Regions from separate parts of the Pilosibacter fragilis genome, predicted to be linked through region 3. Evidence: predicted binding sites of a transcription regulator. Region 3 holds the regulator's gene; each other region holds the start of a gene.

Region 1 (5,391 bases), on a different contig from region 3:
GGAGCCGCCAAGCAGAACGCTCTACTATCTGTACCGGACGGAGGACCAGTCCCCATATCAGAAGCCTCTTCTGGAAATATGCAGACGGAAGCTTGCAAATGAAAAGGGGATCACATTGATGGATCCGATCCTGAATGCATGATCATATTATACAACAACAGGGGCTGCCATTGACAGCCCCTGTTGTGCATTTTATTTATAATCAGCGCTTGTTGCTTGCTCTCCAGATATGCATCTTCTCAGCCTCTGCGATCAGCTGGTCGCGGAACTGCGGGTGCGCTACGGAGATGATCGCTTCGGTCTTCTGCCATGTGGAGAGACCTTTTAAGTTTACTTTACCGTACTCAGTAACGAGATAGTGGATATTCGCACGGGTATCGGTTACGATGGAGCCAGGAGCCAGAGTCGGGACGATTCTGGACTCTAAGGTGCCGTCCTTCTTCTTGAAAGTGGAGGAGCAGCAGATGAAGCTCTTTCCGCCCCTGGAAAGGTAAGCGCCCAGAACGAAGTCGAGCTGTCCGCCGGCTCCGCTGATGTGCTTGATTCCTGCGGACTCTGCGTTTACCTGACCGAAGAGGTCAAGGTCAACAGCGTTATTGATGGACATGAAGTTGTCAAGAGCAGAGATCGTGCGGACATCGTTCGTGTAGTCTACCGGTGCGGACATACACTCCGGGTTCTTATTTAAATAGTCATATAATTTCTTTGTACCTGCGCCGAATGCGTATACCTGACGGCCTTTGTCGATATTCTTTCTTGCGCCAGTGATCTTTCCGGCGTTTGCGATATCCACGAATGCGTCAACATACATCTCAGTATGAACGCCGAGATCCTTTAAGTCAGATTTCGCGATCAGAGCGCCGACCGCGTTCGGCATTCCACCGATACCAAGCTGTAAGCATGCGCCGTCCGGGATCTCCTCAAGGATCAGCTTTGCGACAGCCTCATCGACATCGCTTGCAGCAGCAGCGCCGCCCATCTCAGCGATCGCCGGGTTGTCACCTTCCACGATCATGTCAACGTGGGAGATATGAACACCTTCCTCAGTGCCGCCGAAGCATACCGGCATATTCTCATTCACTTCCACGATAACGACCTTGGAAGTCTCACATACAGCCGCCATATGGGAAGCGTTCGGTCCGAAATTGAAGAAACCGTGCTCGTCCATCGGGGAAACCTGGAATACAGCTACGTCCGGCTTAGTCTGGGATTCTCTGTAATATCTTGGAAGCTCAGAGTAACGGATCGGAGCATAGTAGCTGAAGCCCTGCGCGATCGCTTTTCTCTCGATACCGCCCATATGCCAGGAGTTCCAGGTCATATGTTCTGCCGGATTCTCGATCTTGAAGATCTCCGGCACCCACATTAAGATACCGCCGCGGAAGTTTACGTCTGTTAATTCCGGAAGTCTTTTTGCGATTGCCTTGTCGACAGCAACCGGTGTCGCTGTTGTCCAGCCGTAATCGACCCAGTCACCGGACTTGATTACGGAAGCTGCCTTCTCTGCGGAAACCAGCTTTTCCTGATACATCTGTTTGAAATCCATTTCAATACCCTCTCTTTGTAACCATAAAAATATAGTAGCAATATATTGTGCGGTTTTTTTGTTTCCATTGACACGAAAACAGGAAGCACAGGACACACGCCCTATGCCGGCACATATGGAAAAACTTATGCAAATGGATCTGCAGCACTTGTTTCCATATAGACCGCCGCACGGACAAACTATGAGATTATTTTAACATTTTCCGGGTGTAAGGTCAATAATTCCGGGAAAAAGCTTCGTAAATGTTCGCAAAACATGACGAAGCGCCAAAACACCGCATCAAAGCAAAAAAGTAACTTTTGTACGAAAGGATAAGGAAACTTTCTAATTTGTTTAGAAAAATTATATAAAAAGCTTTTGAGAATTATTTGACACAAAAACGGTTTGGTGATATTATTAGTTATACATAATATACTGCCTTGCTTGTGAAAAATTATATGGTGTAGAGCATGGCAGCGGTATAATGAGGAGGAAAAGAAAATGGCAAAGAAAATTGTACTGGCAGGTGCATGCCGTACCGCAATCGGAACAATGGGTGGCGAATTAAGTACAATCCCGGCTCCGGAACTTGGCGCAATCGTAATTAAAGAGGCTTTAAAGAGAGCTGGTGTAGCTCCGGAAGCTGTTGATCAGGTTTACATGGGCTGTGTAATCCAGGCTGGTCAGGGACAGAACGTAGCTCGTCAGGCTACATTAAAAGCTGGTCTCCCGATCGAAGTTCCGGCAGTTACGATCAACGTAGTTTGCGGTTCCGGTCTTGAGGCTGTTAACATGGCAGCTGAGATGATCCTTTCCGGTGACGCTGATATCGTTGTTGCAGGTGGTATGGAGAACATGTCCATGGCTCCGTATGCTATGATGAAAGGCCGTTACGGATACCGTATGGGCAATGCTACCTTAGTTGATACAATGGTTAACGATGCTCTCTGGGATGCATTCAACAACTACCACATGGGTATCACAGCTGAGAACATCTGCGATCAGTGGGGTCTTACAAGAGAAGAACTGGACAAGTTCGCTGCAGTAAGCCAGCAGAAGGCAGAGGCTGCTCAGAAGTCCGGCGCATTCAAGGACGAGATCGTTCCGGTAGAAGTTAAGAAGAAAAAAGAGACAGTTATCGTAGATACAGATGAAGGCCCGCGTCACGGAACAACGGTTGAGACACTCGGCAAGTTAAAACCGGCATTCAAGAAAGACGGCGGCTTAGTTACAGCTGGTAACTCTTCAGGAATCAACGACGGTGCAGCAGCAGTTGTTGTTATGAGCGAAGAGAAAGCTAAAGAGCTCGGTGTTAAGCCGATGGCTACATGGGTTGCCGGTGCTCTCGGCGGCGTAGATCCGAAGATCATGGGTATCGGACCGGTTGCAGCTACAAGAAAAGTTCTCAAGAGAACAGGCATGGAGATCAAAGACTTCGATATCATCGAGGCTAACGAGGCATTCGCTGCACAGTCTGTAGCAGTAGGCAAAGAGCTTGGCTTTGACCTTAACAAGTTAAACCCGAACGGCGGCGCGATCGCTCTCGGACACCCGGTAGGAGCTTCCGGATGCCGTATTCTCGTTACACTTCTTCATGAGATGGAGAAGGCAGATGCTAAGAAGGGTCTTGCAACTCTTTGCATCGGCGGCGGAATGGGCTGTGCTACAATCGTAGAGAGAGACTAATCTGATCTGGGGCATAGACAAAATCTGAGGAGAACAACGATATGGGTTTTGTAAAATATGAGCAGGACGGTTTTGTTGGTGTTATCACCATCAACCGTCCGGAGGCTTTAAATGCGTTAAATACAGAGGTTATTCAGGACCTTGATGCTGTTCTTGACAGCATTGATCTTGGTACAACAAGAGTGCTGGTTGTGACCGGCGCAGGTGAGAAATCCTTTGTTGCCGGTGCGGACATTGCTGCAATGAGCACGATGACTGTACAGGAAGCACGTGAATTCAGTAAAGCTGGAAACGATGTTTTCCGTAAGCTGGAGACACTTCCGATCCCGTCGATCGCTGCTGTCAACGGCTTTGCACTTGGCGGTGGAAATGAGCTTGCAATGAGCTGCGATATCCGTTACTGCTCCGAAAACGCTATATTCGGACAGCCGGAGGTTGGTCTTGGTATTACTCCGGGATTCGGCGGAACCCAGCGTCTCGCAAGACTGATCGGAACCGGAAAGGCAAAGGAAATGGTATATGCCGCTGTCAATATCAAAGCTGACGAGGCATACCGGATCGGCCTTGTAAACGGTGTATGTGCGAAGGAAGAGCTTATTCCGACAGTTATGAAGCTGGCAAAGAAGATCGCCTCCAACGCACCGATCGCTGTCAGAAATTCCAAGGAGTCCCTGACAGACGGTTACCTTTCCGACCTTGACCACGCAATCTCTATCGAAGAGAAATATTTCTCCGAGTGCTTTGAGACTGAGGATCAGAAGGAAGGAATGAAGGCGTTCCTCGAGAAGAGAAAAGTGGACGGCTTCAAAAATCGATAAGATTACATAACATTGTTGCATATATAAGGAGATAAAATCATGAAAGTTGGTATTATCGGCGCAGGAACCATGGGTTCCGGTATTGCACAGGCATTCGCACAGACTGAAGGCTATGAGGTAATGCTCTGCGACATCAATGAAACATTTGCAGCGAACGGAAAGAAGAAGATTGCCGCTGGATTCGAGAAGAGAATCGCAAAAGGCAAAATGACTCAGGAAGAGGCTGAGAAGATCCTTAACAAGATCACAACTGGTGTGAAAGATATCTGCGGCGATTGTGACCTCGTTGTAGAGGCTGCGATCGAGAACATGGAGATCAAAAAGCAGACATTTAAAGAGCTCGACGCGATCTGCAAACCGAGCTGCATCTTTGCAACAAACACTTCCTCTCTTTCCATTACAGAGATCGGCAGCGCTGTTGAGAGACATGTAATCGGTATGCATTTCTTCAACCCGGCACCGGTTATGAAGCTGGTTGAGGTTATCGCTGGCTTAAACACAAAGCCGGAAGATGTTGAAGCTGTTAAGAAGATCTCTGAAGAGATCGGCAAGACTCCGGTACAGGTAGAAGAGGCTGCAGGTTTCGTTGTAAACAGAATCCTTATTCCGATGGTCAACGAAGCAGTCGGCATTTATGCTGAGGGCGTTGCTTCCGTAGAGGGTATCGATACTGCCATGAAGCTTGGCGCTAACCATCCGATGGGACCGTTAGCTCTCGGTGATCTGATTGGTCTTGATGTTGTTCTTGCAATCATGAATGTTCTTGAGACAGAGACAGGCGATCCGAAGTATCGTCCGCATCCGCTTCTTAAGAAGATGGTTCGCGGCGGCCTTCTTGGAAGAAAGACCGGCAAGGGTTTCTACGATTACACAAAATAATCCGGAGATAGTTACCGGTATGGGAAATGCCTGACGGGGATCTGATCCCGTCAGGCAGATAACCCGATAGCGTTTACTTTTTCCACTAAATATCAGCGAAAGCAGGTTTATGAGGTAAAGAAAACGCTAAATTTATTTTTTAACTAAGATTGTGTTTTTTTTCACAATCGGAATTCCGGGCATATATGTTGGGTTATATGCCGGGAATTTTGAATCCGCAAAATGCGGGACAGGATAAACGCGGGCGGAAACCACGTTTGTCCAATGGATAGGTACATCGGAGAAATGAAGCATCCACATTTCCCTATGTTATACATGATACAATTCACAAGGAGGAACTAAAAACATGGATTTTACATTAGGTAAAGAGCATGAGATGGCGAGAACACTGTTCCACGATTTCGCCGAGAAGGAAGTCAAACCCCTTGCTCAGGAGGTTGACGAGGAAGAGAGATTCCCGGTTGAAACCGTAGAGAAGATGGC
Region 2 (5,391 bases), on a different contig from region 3:
CATAGCGGCAATCGTGACATCCGCATTATTCGCTTTGTGATATTCCAGCATGACCTCATAATCCATTTTGTAGATGTGGTCGCCGGAAAGGATCAGAACGTATTCCGGATTGTAGGACTCCATGTACTCCAGATTCTGGTAAATTGCGTTCGCGGTTCCTGTATACCAGTCGCTGCCTTTACTTCTCTCGTAAGGGGGCAGGATCGTAACGCCGCCGACGTTGCGGTCTAAGTCCCACGGAATACCGATTCCAATGTGCGCGTTTAAACGTAAGGGCTGGTACTGGGTCAATACTCCCACAGTATCAACACCAGAGTTGATGCAGTTGCTGAGCGGGAAATCAATAATTCTGTACTTTCCGCCGAAGGAGACGGCCGGTTTTGCCACTTTCTGTGTTAATACACCGAGGCGGCTTCCCTGTCCTCCTGCCAACAGCATCGCTATCATCTCTTTTTTTACCATGATATCACCTCTTGCTGCTCTTTTTGTCCCATACATTAGTTTCTTAGATGGTGACTCTATTATAACATACTTTTTAGAAGATGTGAACAAACTTTTCATCCTTTCAATCCCAATTTTGTGTATATTCTGACATTTTTTTCTTTTTGTATGATACGCAATACAATACCTATGTTCCTGATTGGTTACATAAGTACCAAAAATGCTGATTCGAAATTGTATAAACCTATTAATAGTTACTGTTCACGCCTTGCGCAAACAGTAACTGATTTTGCCGATGCTTCGCATTCCGAATCGGCAAAATCCACTGCCACCACTGTATTGTACGGAATTTTCAGTTCAGAAAATTCCTACCCCTGTACAGCAACTATTAATATGTAGGATTAAAGGAAAAGAGTAATGACGTATCACAGAATTTATGTTAATATAGTAGATACACTACCTGTGCGGGGGATTTCACAGGCAGAGAATACAATTATGGGGGGATAAGCCATGGAGAAAAAAAAGGGCTTCCAGATGCCGCACACTTACATCATCATTTTTGGTGTCATTCTGTTCGCGGCTCTGCTCACCGTATTTATCCCGTTGGGTAAATACGACACAAAAGAAATCACGTATATGCAGAACGGCGTGGAAAAAACAAGAACCGTTCTGGATCCGGAAAGCTTCCAGTATATTCTGGATGAAAACGGAAACAAAGTGACCAAAGCAGCTCCGATCTTCGGAACCGAGGACTTTGGCGGTCAGGGAATTTTAAACTATGTATTCGAGGGTATGACCGTCGGCGATAAGAATGGTACCGCTGTCGGAATCATCGCCTTCATTCTGGTCGTTGGCGGTGCCTTCGGTATCGTTCTCCGGACAGGCGCGATAGAAAGCGGCATTATGCGGGTCATCGCTTTGACAAACGGACGCGAGATCCTTCTGATCCCGATCCTCGTAGTCCTGTTCTCCCTCGGAGGCGCAGTCTTCGGTATGGGTGAGGAGGCAATTCCGTTCGTTATGATCCTCGTACCAATGTTTATCGCAATGGGGTATGACGCAGTTGTCGGAATTATGTGCTCCTACGTATCTACACAGATCGGCTTCGGTTCTTCCTGGCAGAATCCGTTCGGACTGGCTGTTGCTCAGGGTGTTGCCGGTATTCCGGTCATGTCCGGTGCATGGTTCCGTATCCCGTTATGGATCTTCTTCACAGGACTTACGATCGTCTTCACGATGCGCTACGCAGTAAAGATCAAGAAAGATCCGCAGCTCTCCGTTGCGTATGAATCTGACGAAGAATACAGAAAAGAATTCGCAAAGAACGGCAAAGAGATGCCGCCGTTCACTCTCGGCCACAAGCTTGTTCTCCTCACGGTCGCTGCCTGCATGGTATGGACGATCTGGGGCGTTGTAAGCGAGGGCTACTATATCCCGGAGATCGCTTCCCAGTTCTTCGTGATGGGTCTTGTTTCCGGTATCATCGGCGTTGTCTTCAAGCTGAATGACATGAAAGTAAATGATATCGCAAAATCCTTCGACCACGGTGCTGCCGATCTTTTAGGCGCTGCAATGTGTGTCGGAATGGCGCAGGGTATTATCATCATCCTCGGTGGCACAAGTGCAACCGACGGTACAGTCTTAAATACGATCCTTCACAGCATCAGCGACGGAATGCAGAATTTCCCGCCGGTGATCTCCGCATGGTTTATGTATATCTTCCAGTCCGTGTTCAACTTCTTCGTTGTATCCGGTTCCGGACAGGCTGCACTTACCATGCCGATCATGGCTCCTCTCGCCGATCTTGTCGGTGTCGAGAGACAGGTTGCTGTTGTTGCGTACCAGCTTGGTGACGCCTTCACAAACTTCATCGTTCCGACCTCCGGCTGTCTCTTAGGCGCGCTGGCCGCAGCAAAGCTCGACTGGGGCAAATGGGCAAAATTCCAGATCAAATTCCAGGCTGTCCTGTTTGCATTCGGATCCATCGCTGTGATCCTTGCCGTTGTGATCGGTCTCTCATAAAAACCGGTCTGCCTTTGGGCTCAGCCATCTGAAGCTCATTCAGGTATAACAAAAACTCCGTATCATCCGCGTGACTCGATCGCGGATAATACGGGGTTTTTTTGAACGCTTCCCGATGATATCTGAAGAGGGAGCTAACCGGAGCAAAAAGACTTTCTCCCTTGGGAAAAATATGATAGAATTTACTGAATACAATAGCACCGGTCGCGATACCGTAGAAAGGAGCTTTTAATGATCGAATCCAGCACGCCTGCCATGAAGGGGGAAAAAACAAAATACCGTCTCGCCGCAGCCATGAAGGAATGCATGAAGACAACTCCGGTCGATGCGATCACTGTCCGCCAGATCACAGAGCGCTGCGGCGTCACCCGCCAGACCTTTTACCGGAATTTTCTTGATAAATATGACCTGATCAACTGGTATTTCGACAAGCTCCTCGCCCGCTCCTTTGAACATATGGGACGCGGGACCACGGTCCTTGACAGCCTGGAGAAAAAATTTACATATATTCAGGAGGAAAAGGCGTTTTTTGCCGCTGCATTCCGCTATGACAGGCAGAATTCCCTGCGGGAGCATGATTTTAAGCTGATCCTCGCCTTTTATGAAAATCTGATCCGGGAAAAAAGCGGCAGACCGGCCACCCCTGAGATCCATTTTCTTCTGGAAATGTACTGTCAGGGCTCGATCACCATGACCGTAAAGTGGGTTCTCGGTGGCATGGACCTAACCCCGTCCCAGTTTGCCGGGCTTCTCGTCCGCGCGATGCCGGCAGCATTGCGGGATCTGTTTCTTGAGCTTCATCTGCTGTCCTGATCTATTGTTATTTTGCACAATTTTTCTATGTCTTTCTTTTGCAATATGTCGATTTTCCTTAAAGTGTTACACTTGACCTTTTCTGTAACTTTCTTTTTGCCCTTCAAATTTGTTAATATAATAACAAAGGCACAGAAAGCTTTTGAGAGCAAGTATTCATGGAAGGAGTTTTTTATCATGGCAAATCGTATTATGTTAAATCAGACATCTTATCACGGAGCAGGCGCGATTCAGGAGATCGCGAACGAGGCGAAAGCCCACGGCTTTAAAAAGGCGTTCGTATGTTCCGACCCGGATCTCGTAAAATTCAAGGTTACCGCCAAAGTAACCGACATTCTGACCGCAAACGGTCTTGACTACGAGCTCTACTCCGATATTAAAGCAAACCCGACGATCCAGAATGTCCAGCACGGTGTTGAAGCATTTAAGGCATCCGGCGCTGACTACCTGATCGCCATCGGCGGCGGCTCCTCCATGGATACCTCCAAAGCGATCGGCATCATCATCGCAAACCCGGAATTTGAGGATGTAAGAAGTCTTGAGGGTGTTGCACCGACGAAAAAACCGTGTGTTCCGATCATCGCCGTTCCGACAACAGCCGGTACTGCTGCCGAGGTTACGATCAACTATGTTATCACCGATATCGAAAGAAAGCGTAAATTTGTATGCGTTGACCCGCATGACATGCCGATCATTGCTGTTGTTGACCCGGATATGATGTCCTCCATGCCAAAGGGACTTACCGCTTCCACCGGTATGGATGCCCTGACCCATGCCATCGAAGGCTACACAACAAAAGCTGCCTGGGAAATGACCGATATGTTCCATCTGAAAGCCATCGAGATCATCTCAAAATCCCTGCGCGGTGCTGTGGCAAACACAAAGGAAGGCCGCGAGGGAATGGCTCTCGGTCAGTACATTGCCGGTATGGGCTTCTCCAACGTTGGTCTTGGCATCGCCCACTCCATGGCACACACACTCGGTGCTGTCTATGATACCCCGCACGGTGTTGCCTGCGCAATGATGCTTCCGATCGTTATGGAATATAATCAGGAATGCACCGGCGAAAAATATCGTGAGATCGCGCGTGCAATGGGCGTTGCAAATGTTGATTCCATGTCTCAGGACGAATACCGGAAGGCTGCTGTTGACGCTGTCAAGAAGCTTTCCGCGGATGTCGGAATTCCGTCTGTCCTTGAGGCGATCAAAGAGGAAGACCTTCCGTTCCTTGCAGAGTCCGCACATGCAGATGCCTGCGCGCCGGGCAACCCGAAGGATGCCAGCGTAGAGGACCTGAAAGACCTGTTCCGCAAGATCATGGCATAAAAGTGCCTTCTCGCATTTATGAAAAGAGCTCCGGCAAATTGGCCGGAGCTCTTTTTATCTGTCGCTTTTTATCGCATGCCCTTCTCACCCATTAGTGCATAATGTCATAAACCACACCGCAGAAGATCTTCACCGCATTCGGAAGAACCTGCTCGTCGATATCGAAGATACGGCTGTGACCCGGGCCGGCTTCGTGGGTGAGGACGCGCATGAAGGTCGCCTGTCCGCCCTGTTCCTGGACGCGGTTCATCATATAGGAGACATCCTCGCTGCCGCCGTTTTTGCTGCTCATTTCCTTCGCAACCGGCAAATGGAGATCTTCCTCGCAGACTCTCTTCACCCGCTCCATCAGCGCCTCACTGCTCGCCAGGGAGTTTGCCGCGCCCATAAGCTTCATCTCACAGGTGCATCCGTGCATTTTTGCCGCGCTCTCGATAATGTTCACTGCGTAATTTTTCATGTACTCGTTGATCTCGGTGGTCTCACCGCGGACCTCGATCTCCATCTTCGCCTCGTCCGCGATAACATTCCGTCCGCTTCCGGCGACAACGGTTCCCACATTTACTCTGGACACACCGCCGGAGTGACGCGGGATCGCATAAAGGTTTAAGATCGCCGTTCCGACTGCCAGCATGACATTCCGTCCAACCTCCGGTGATCCGCCCGCATGGGCAGATTTTCCGTGGAAGATCACATCATATTTTGTCGTTGCGAGAGAACCATAGCTTCCCGGAATTACCACTGCCGGATCGTCCTCTTTCTTATTTGTCACATGAGAGCCGATCAGGT
Region 3 (5,391 bases):
TGCCCCATGTCCGTATGCATCCGTCTTTACCACGCCGTACATCTTCGTTCCCGGACGAAGATGCTCCTTCATGGCCTCCATATTTTCTTCAATACGCCCGAGATCAACCTCTGCGTAGATTCTGTCAAATTCCATCTCTGTATACCTCCGAAAGGCAATCTGCGATCTCTCCAGCTAACACTCCGTGGACTCCAAAGTGTTTCTCAGCGGCCTCACCGGCGAGACCGTGTACATAAACGCCAAGGGCCGCCGCGTCACTCTCCTCCAGTCCCAGCGCTACGAGCCCGGCGATCACGCCCGTAAGCACATCACCGGAACCGCCTTTGGCCATAGCCGGAGTCCCGCTTCCGTTCACGAATGTCTTACCATCTCTTCCGGCGATCACCGTCGCTGCGTCCTTTAAGACGCATACTACGCCGTACTGATCCGCGAACTCTCTGGCAGTGCGGACCGGATTCTCCTTCATTTCTTCAATCTGAATTCCTGTAAGCCGCGACATCTCCTTCATATGCGGCGTCACAATAATATTCTCCGTAAAATAACCTGTCAGTTCCCGGTATTCCGCCGCAAGATTCAGGGCATCCGCGTCAAGAATGATCGGAACATAGGCGTCCTTCAGGACATTTTCCACCATGCATCTGGCATAATCTTCCATCCCGATCCCGGGTCCCAGAACGATCACATCGGCCCATTCCGTCTCCCTCGCGATCTTTCGCGCAAAGTTTTCCGGGTCTTTCTCGGCCTCCTTCGTGTCGTAGGTAGCTAAAATGGCCTCTGGAAGCTTTTCCTGTACGATCAGCCGGTTCTCCTCCGGGGTAAAGACCTTTACGAGGCCGGCTCCCATCCGGTATGCCGCTCTGGCGGAAAGCAGGGAAGCCCCCGCCATATTCTTCGCTCCTGCCATCACAAGAACCTTTCCGTATGTTCCCTTATTAGAGTCAGCCATGCGGGCCGGGATCCTCAAAAGATCTTCCCGATCCAGCATCTGGACATGCTTTTCTCTTTCTGCGCTGCTCTCCGGCACAAAGCCCACATCTTTCACGAAAAGATGTCCGCAGAGCTCCCGCCCCGGAAACAGCACCTGTCCAAGCTTCTTTTCTCCGAACGTGACCGTCACATCCGCGCGGACTGCATCTCCCATCACGCTTCCGTTATCGGAGCTGATGCCCGACGGGATATCGACAGCAATGACTTTCATGTCTTCCTGTCCATTGATCCACCGGATCAGCTTCCGGTATGCGCCCTCCACATTTCTCGAAAGGCCGATCCCGAAGATTGCGTCCAGGATCACGCCCCGGCAGCTTCTTTTTCTCTCCCCGGCCTTTCTAAACGGCTGCGCCGGGATCTTCTTTTCCACCGGGTCCGACAGATCTTCCGCCGTCATCACCGGGATTCCCAGCCGTTTTACGACATTTAGCTGGGCTTCCAGCTCCTCGCTTCCTTTTCCGTCCCGCTGCGGGAAAACGATCTTCACATCGTACCCCTTTAAAAACAGCATTCTGGCGGCGGCAACCCCATCCGCCCCGTTATTTCCAAAGCCGCAGACGGACCAGACGGTCCCTGCCTCTTCTTTTTCCAGTATCTCCTCTGCTTTCTCTGCAACTGCCATCGCTGCCCGTTCCATCAGGACTAAGGATGGAATCCCATACCCTTTGATGGACCTTGCATCGAACTCTTTCATTTCTTTTCCACTGAGAACTGCTTTCATCCGGCCTCCCCCTCTCCGACGGCAAACGCCATCGCATGGTCCTTCGTGTCTGAGATCGACACTTCGATCTTTGTGATCCCGAGATCTTCTGCTGTTTTTGCGGCTCCCTCATGAAGCTCCACATAGGGCTTTCCAAGAGGGTCTCTTAAGACCTCCACATGAATCGGCATAAACTCCCGGAATCCCGTTCCAAACACCTTCGCCACTGCTTCTTTAACGGCAAAAGTGCCGGCAAGGACCCGGGGATCTCCCTTTGCCTGCCGGCGCTCACGCTCGGTATAAATACGCGACAAAAAAGCCTCTTTATCACAGGCTTTTTTTACGCGCTCAATTTCGATCAAATCACAGCCAACTCCAATCAACATGTCTCATTGGTTCCCGTCTGTTCTGCTTTTTCCTTTGCTTTCCGCTCCCGCTCATCCTGCATGCTGCAGACACGATAGGAAAGTCGCATCAGGCTCTCGGAGAGGTGGACATTCTCAACGACCACATCATCCGGAACATTTAGGTCGGTATGGGCAAAGTTCCAGATCGCCTTGATTCCGGCCTTTACCAGGCGCTCTGCGATCTCCGGAGCCTTGGACTTCGGGATCGTGAGGGCTGCGATCTGCACCTCGTTATCGATAATAAACTGTTCAAGGTCATCGATCCCGCGGATTTCCACACCACGGACCACGAGACCGATCAGCCGCGGATTGGTATCGAACATTCCCTTGATCATAAATCCGCGCTTCTCAAAATTTGTGTAATTGGCGATGGCCTGTCCAAGGTTTCCGGCTCCGATGATAATGAGGTTGTGCTGTCTGTCGATTCCTAAAATCCTTGCGATCTCCGTGTAGAGATACTTAACATTATATCCGTATCCCTGCTGGCCGAAGCCGCCGAAATTGTTAAGATCCTGACGGATCTGGGACGCCGTCACCTTCATTCTGGCGCTCAGCTCATTGGAAGAAATCCTTTCGATCCCCTCCTCCATCAGCTCACCCAGATATCTGTAATAGCGCGGAAGTCTGGAAATAACCGCCTTTGAAATCTGTCTTTCGTCTGTCATTTTCTGGTTTCACCTTCTCAAAACTTTCATATAACGATGGAATCTATTATACTCATATCTATATTATTTGTCAAATCCTTGTCAAAGAATTTAGGCGAATTGGGGCTGGAACTGCCCTATCCCATAAAAAAGAAAATGTCCCGCCCATGATCTCCCCGACCGGACGGAACATTTTTCTTTTGAGTATATCTATATCTGTTCAACAGGTTTGCTGCTGTTCACACCCTGCGCAGGCAGCAACGGACCTGAGACTCAGCGGATATTAATGATTGCTGCTTATTCAGCCAGCTCCTCCCACTTTTCATACAGAGTCTCAAGTTTCCCTGCGATCTCCTCTTTTTCTTTATTTAACTCCATGAGCTTCGCCACATCGGAGAAAACACTCTCGTCGCAGAGAAGCCCGTCGATCTCACCGTCTCTCGTCTCGAGTCTGTGGATCTCGTCCTCGACCTTTTTCAAGTCATTCTGACGTTTTCTCTGGCGGGCCTGCTCTTCCTTCTGGGCTTTCCAGTCAAGCTTTCCGCCTGCGTCCGCGCTGCTCTCCGCCGCTTTTCCGGAAGTTTCAGCCGCCGCTCCCGTCTTTGATGCGCCGAATCCGACGATTCCGCCGGTAGGCTCCACATTCTCGGTCCCGAAATGGGCGTTCATCATGGCCTCATGTTTTTCCAGATAATAATCGTAGTTACCGATATAATTCATCATCCGCTTTCCGGTGAGATCCAGGATCCTCGTCGCGGTCTTATTGATAAAATACCGGTCATGGGAGACGTAGAGCACCGTACCGCCGTAATGGCTTAAGGCATTCTCCAGAATCTCCTTCGAAGTGATATCAAGATGGTTCGTCGGCTCATCGAGGATCAGGAAGTTCGCCTCGGAGAGCATGAGCTTCGCAAGGGAAACACGGCCTCTCTCGCCGCCGCTTAAGTCCCCGATCCGCTTAAACACATCGTCCCCGGTGAAGAGGAATGCCGCTAACGTACTTCTGATCTGGGTGTTGGACATTCCCGGGTAGGCGTCGGAGATCTCCTCAAACAACGTCTTCTCCATATGAAGGACCTGATGATCCTGATCATAATATCCGATGTGGACTCTGGAACCAAGAATGATCTCACCGTCATCCGGCTCCACAAGCCCGTTGATGATCTTTAAGATCGTGGTCTTTCCCGTTCCGTTGTCACCGATAATAGCGACCCGTTCCCCGCGCTTTACATCGAAATTCAGGTCTGTAAATAATGTCTGGGAACCAAAGGACTTCGCCAGACCGTTCACCGTCAGCACATCGTTTCCGCTTAAGATATTCGGCTCCAGGCGGATATCCATGGCGTCATTGACCTCCGTCGGCTTCTCCAGGACTTCGATCTTATCTAACATCTTTTCCCGGCTCTCCGCTCTCTTAATGGACTTTTCCCGGTTGAAGGATTTTAACTTTTCGATGACCGCTTCCTGGTGCTTGATCTCCTGCTGCTGGTTTAAGTATGCCTTCATCTGGATCGCGCGCATCTGCGCCCGCTTCTCGCTGTAGGCCGTATAATTTCCGGAGTAGACCACAGCATGCCCATTATCCAGCTCGATGACCTTCGATACGATCTTATCAAGAAAATACCGGTCATGGGCAACGATGAGAACGGCACCGCGGTAGTTTAAGAGATAAGTCTCCAGCCATGCGATGGATGACATATCAAGATGGTTCGTCGGCTCATCGAGAAGAATGATATCCGGGTTTGTGAGAAGAAGCTTGCCCAGAGAAACTCGTGTCTTTTGTCCGCCGGAAAGCGTGGAGATCTGCTTGGAGAACTCCTCCTCCGTAAATCCAAGCCCCTTTAAGACACCTACGATCTCACTCTTCCAGGCATAGCCGTTAATGAGTTCAAACTCATGGCTTAAACGGCTGTACTGATTCATCATGGTCTCCAGCTCTTCCCCGGATGCCGTCTTCATGGAATTTTCCAGATCCCTCAGACGATTTTCCATGGCGATGACAGATTTTTTTGCGTCAAGCATCTCCTCGTAAATGGTCCTGTGGCTTAAAAGATCCTGGTTCTGTGCCAGGTAGCCCAACGTCTTTCCGCTTCCCAGCACCACCTCACCGGAATCAGGCTGCAGTTCACCTACGATTATTTTTAAAAGCGTCGATTTTCCCGCGCCGTTGATGCCGACGATGGCAGCTTTTTCATGATCCTCAATATGAAAGGAAGCGTTCTTGATAATATCGTCGCTTCCGAATGATTTGCAGATATTGCTGCAGGATAATATCATAAAATCCTCCTGTTTCTATCACTGTAACAGCCTCACAGCCGCATACTTTTTGTACACCGCAGTTATTTTTACAACTGCTCTTTTATCTTTCAACCGCAAATACAGACTCTGTATTTGCCGGCATTTACTTTTTTATTTAAGCCCAGGGAAAATACGGCCACACCGACGTTTATGATCGTTCCAAGTCCAAACATTTTGTCCTTACAACCAACCGCTTTTTCAGTCCGGCTGCCTGCCTCTTTTCTCTTGTCAGTGTCATGTCACATCAAATCCGCCTGATATAACACCATATCGTATTCATATAAAACGACATACGCAGTTAAGTATAACACATATCTCCCATCAGCGCAACGAACACAAAATCAAAAATCCGCTG

What was found. The regulator Rex, encoded in region 3, represses fermentation and respiration genes when NADH is low (regulators of the CRP and FNR family bind a similar motif). The targets are predictions, from matches to a motif close to ATTGTTAANNNNTTAACAAT.
Region 1: ABCW45_RS14795 (acetyl-CoA C-acetyltransferase) is a predicted target of Rex. The motif match lies at 1,903-1,922, and genes of this name have one in related genera.
Region 2: fucO (lactaldehyde reductase) is a predicted target of Rex. The motif match lies at 3,385-3,404, and genes of this name have one in related genera.

What each region holds. Positions count from the first base shown of each region.
Region 1 is NZ_JAVYJB010000019.1:19,534-24,924, reverse strand. It holds gene ABCW45_RS14805 (LysR family transcriptional regulator) at 1-142, shown strand, start outside; gene ABCW45_RS14800 (butyryl-CoA:acetate CoA-transferase) at 203-1,546, opposite strand; gene ABCW45_RS14795 (acetyl-CoA C-acetyltransferase) at 2,027-3,211, shown strand; gene ABCW45_RS14790 (enoyl-CoA hydratase-related protein) at 3,253-4,029, shown strand; gene ABCW45_RS14785 (3-hydroxyacyl-CoA dehydrogenase NAD-binding domain-containing protein) at 4,069-4,908, shown strand; gene ABCW45_RS14780 (acyl-CoA dehydrogenase) at 5,255-5,391, shown strand, end outside.
Region 2 is NZ_JAVYJB010000005.1:217,888-223,278, reverse strand. It holds gene ABCW45_RS06770 (glucose-1-phosphate adenylyltransferase) at 1-462, opposite strand, end outside; gene yfcC (putative basic amino acid antiporter YfcC) at 952-2,463, shown strand; gene ABCW45_RS06760 (TetR/AcrR family transcriptional regulator C-terminal domain-containing protein) at 2,695-3,276, shown strand; gene fucO (lactaldehyde reductase) at 3,454-4,602, shown strand; gene ABCW45_RS06750 (amidohydrolase) at 4,694-5,391, opposite strand, start outside.
Region 3 is NZ_JAVYJB010000008.1:129,633-135,023, reverse strand. It holds gene alr (alanine racemase) at 1-135, opposite strand, end outside; gene ABCW45_RS09700 (NAD(P)H-hydrate dehydratase) at 125-1,708, opposite strand; gene acpS (holo-ACP synthase) at 1,705-2,073, opposite strand; gene ABCW45_RS09690 (redox-sensing transcriptional repressor Rex) at 2,067-2,759, opposite strand; gene ABCW45_RS09685 (ABC-F family ATP-binding cassette domain-containing protein) at 3,036-5,015, opposite strand.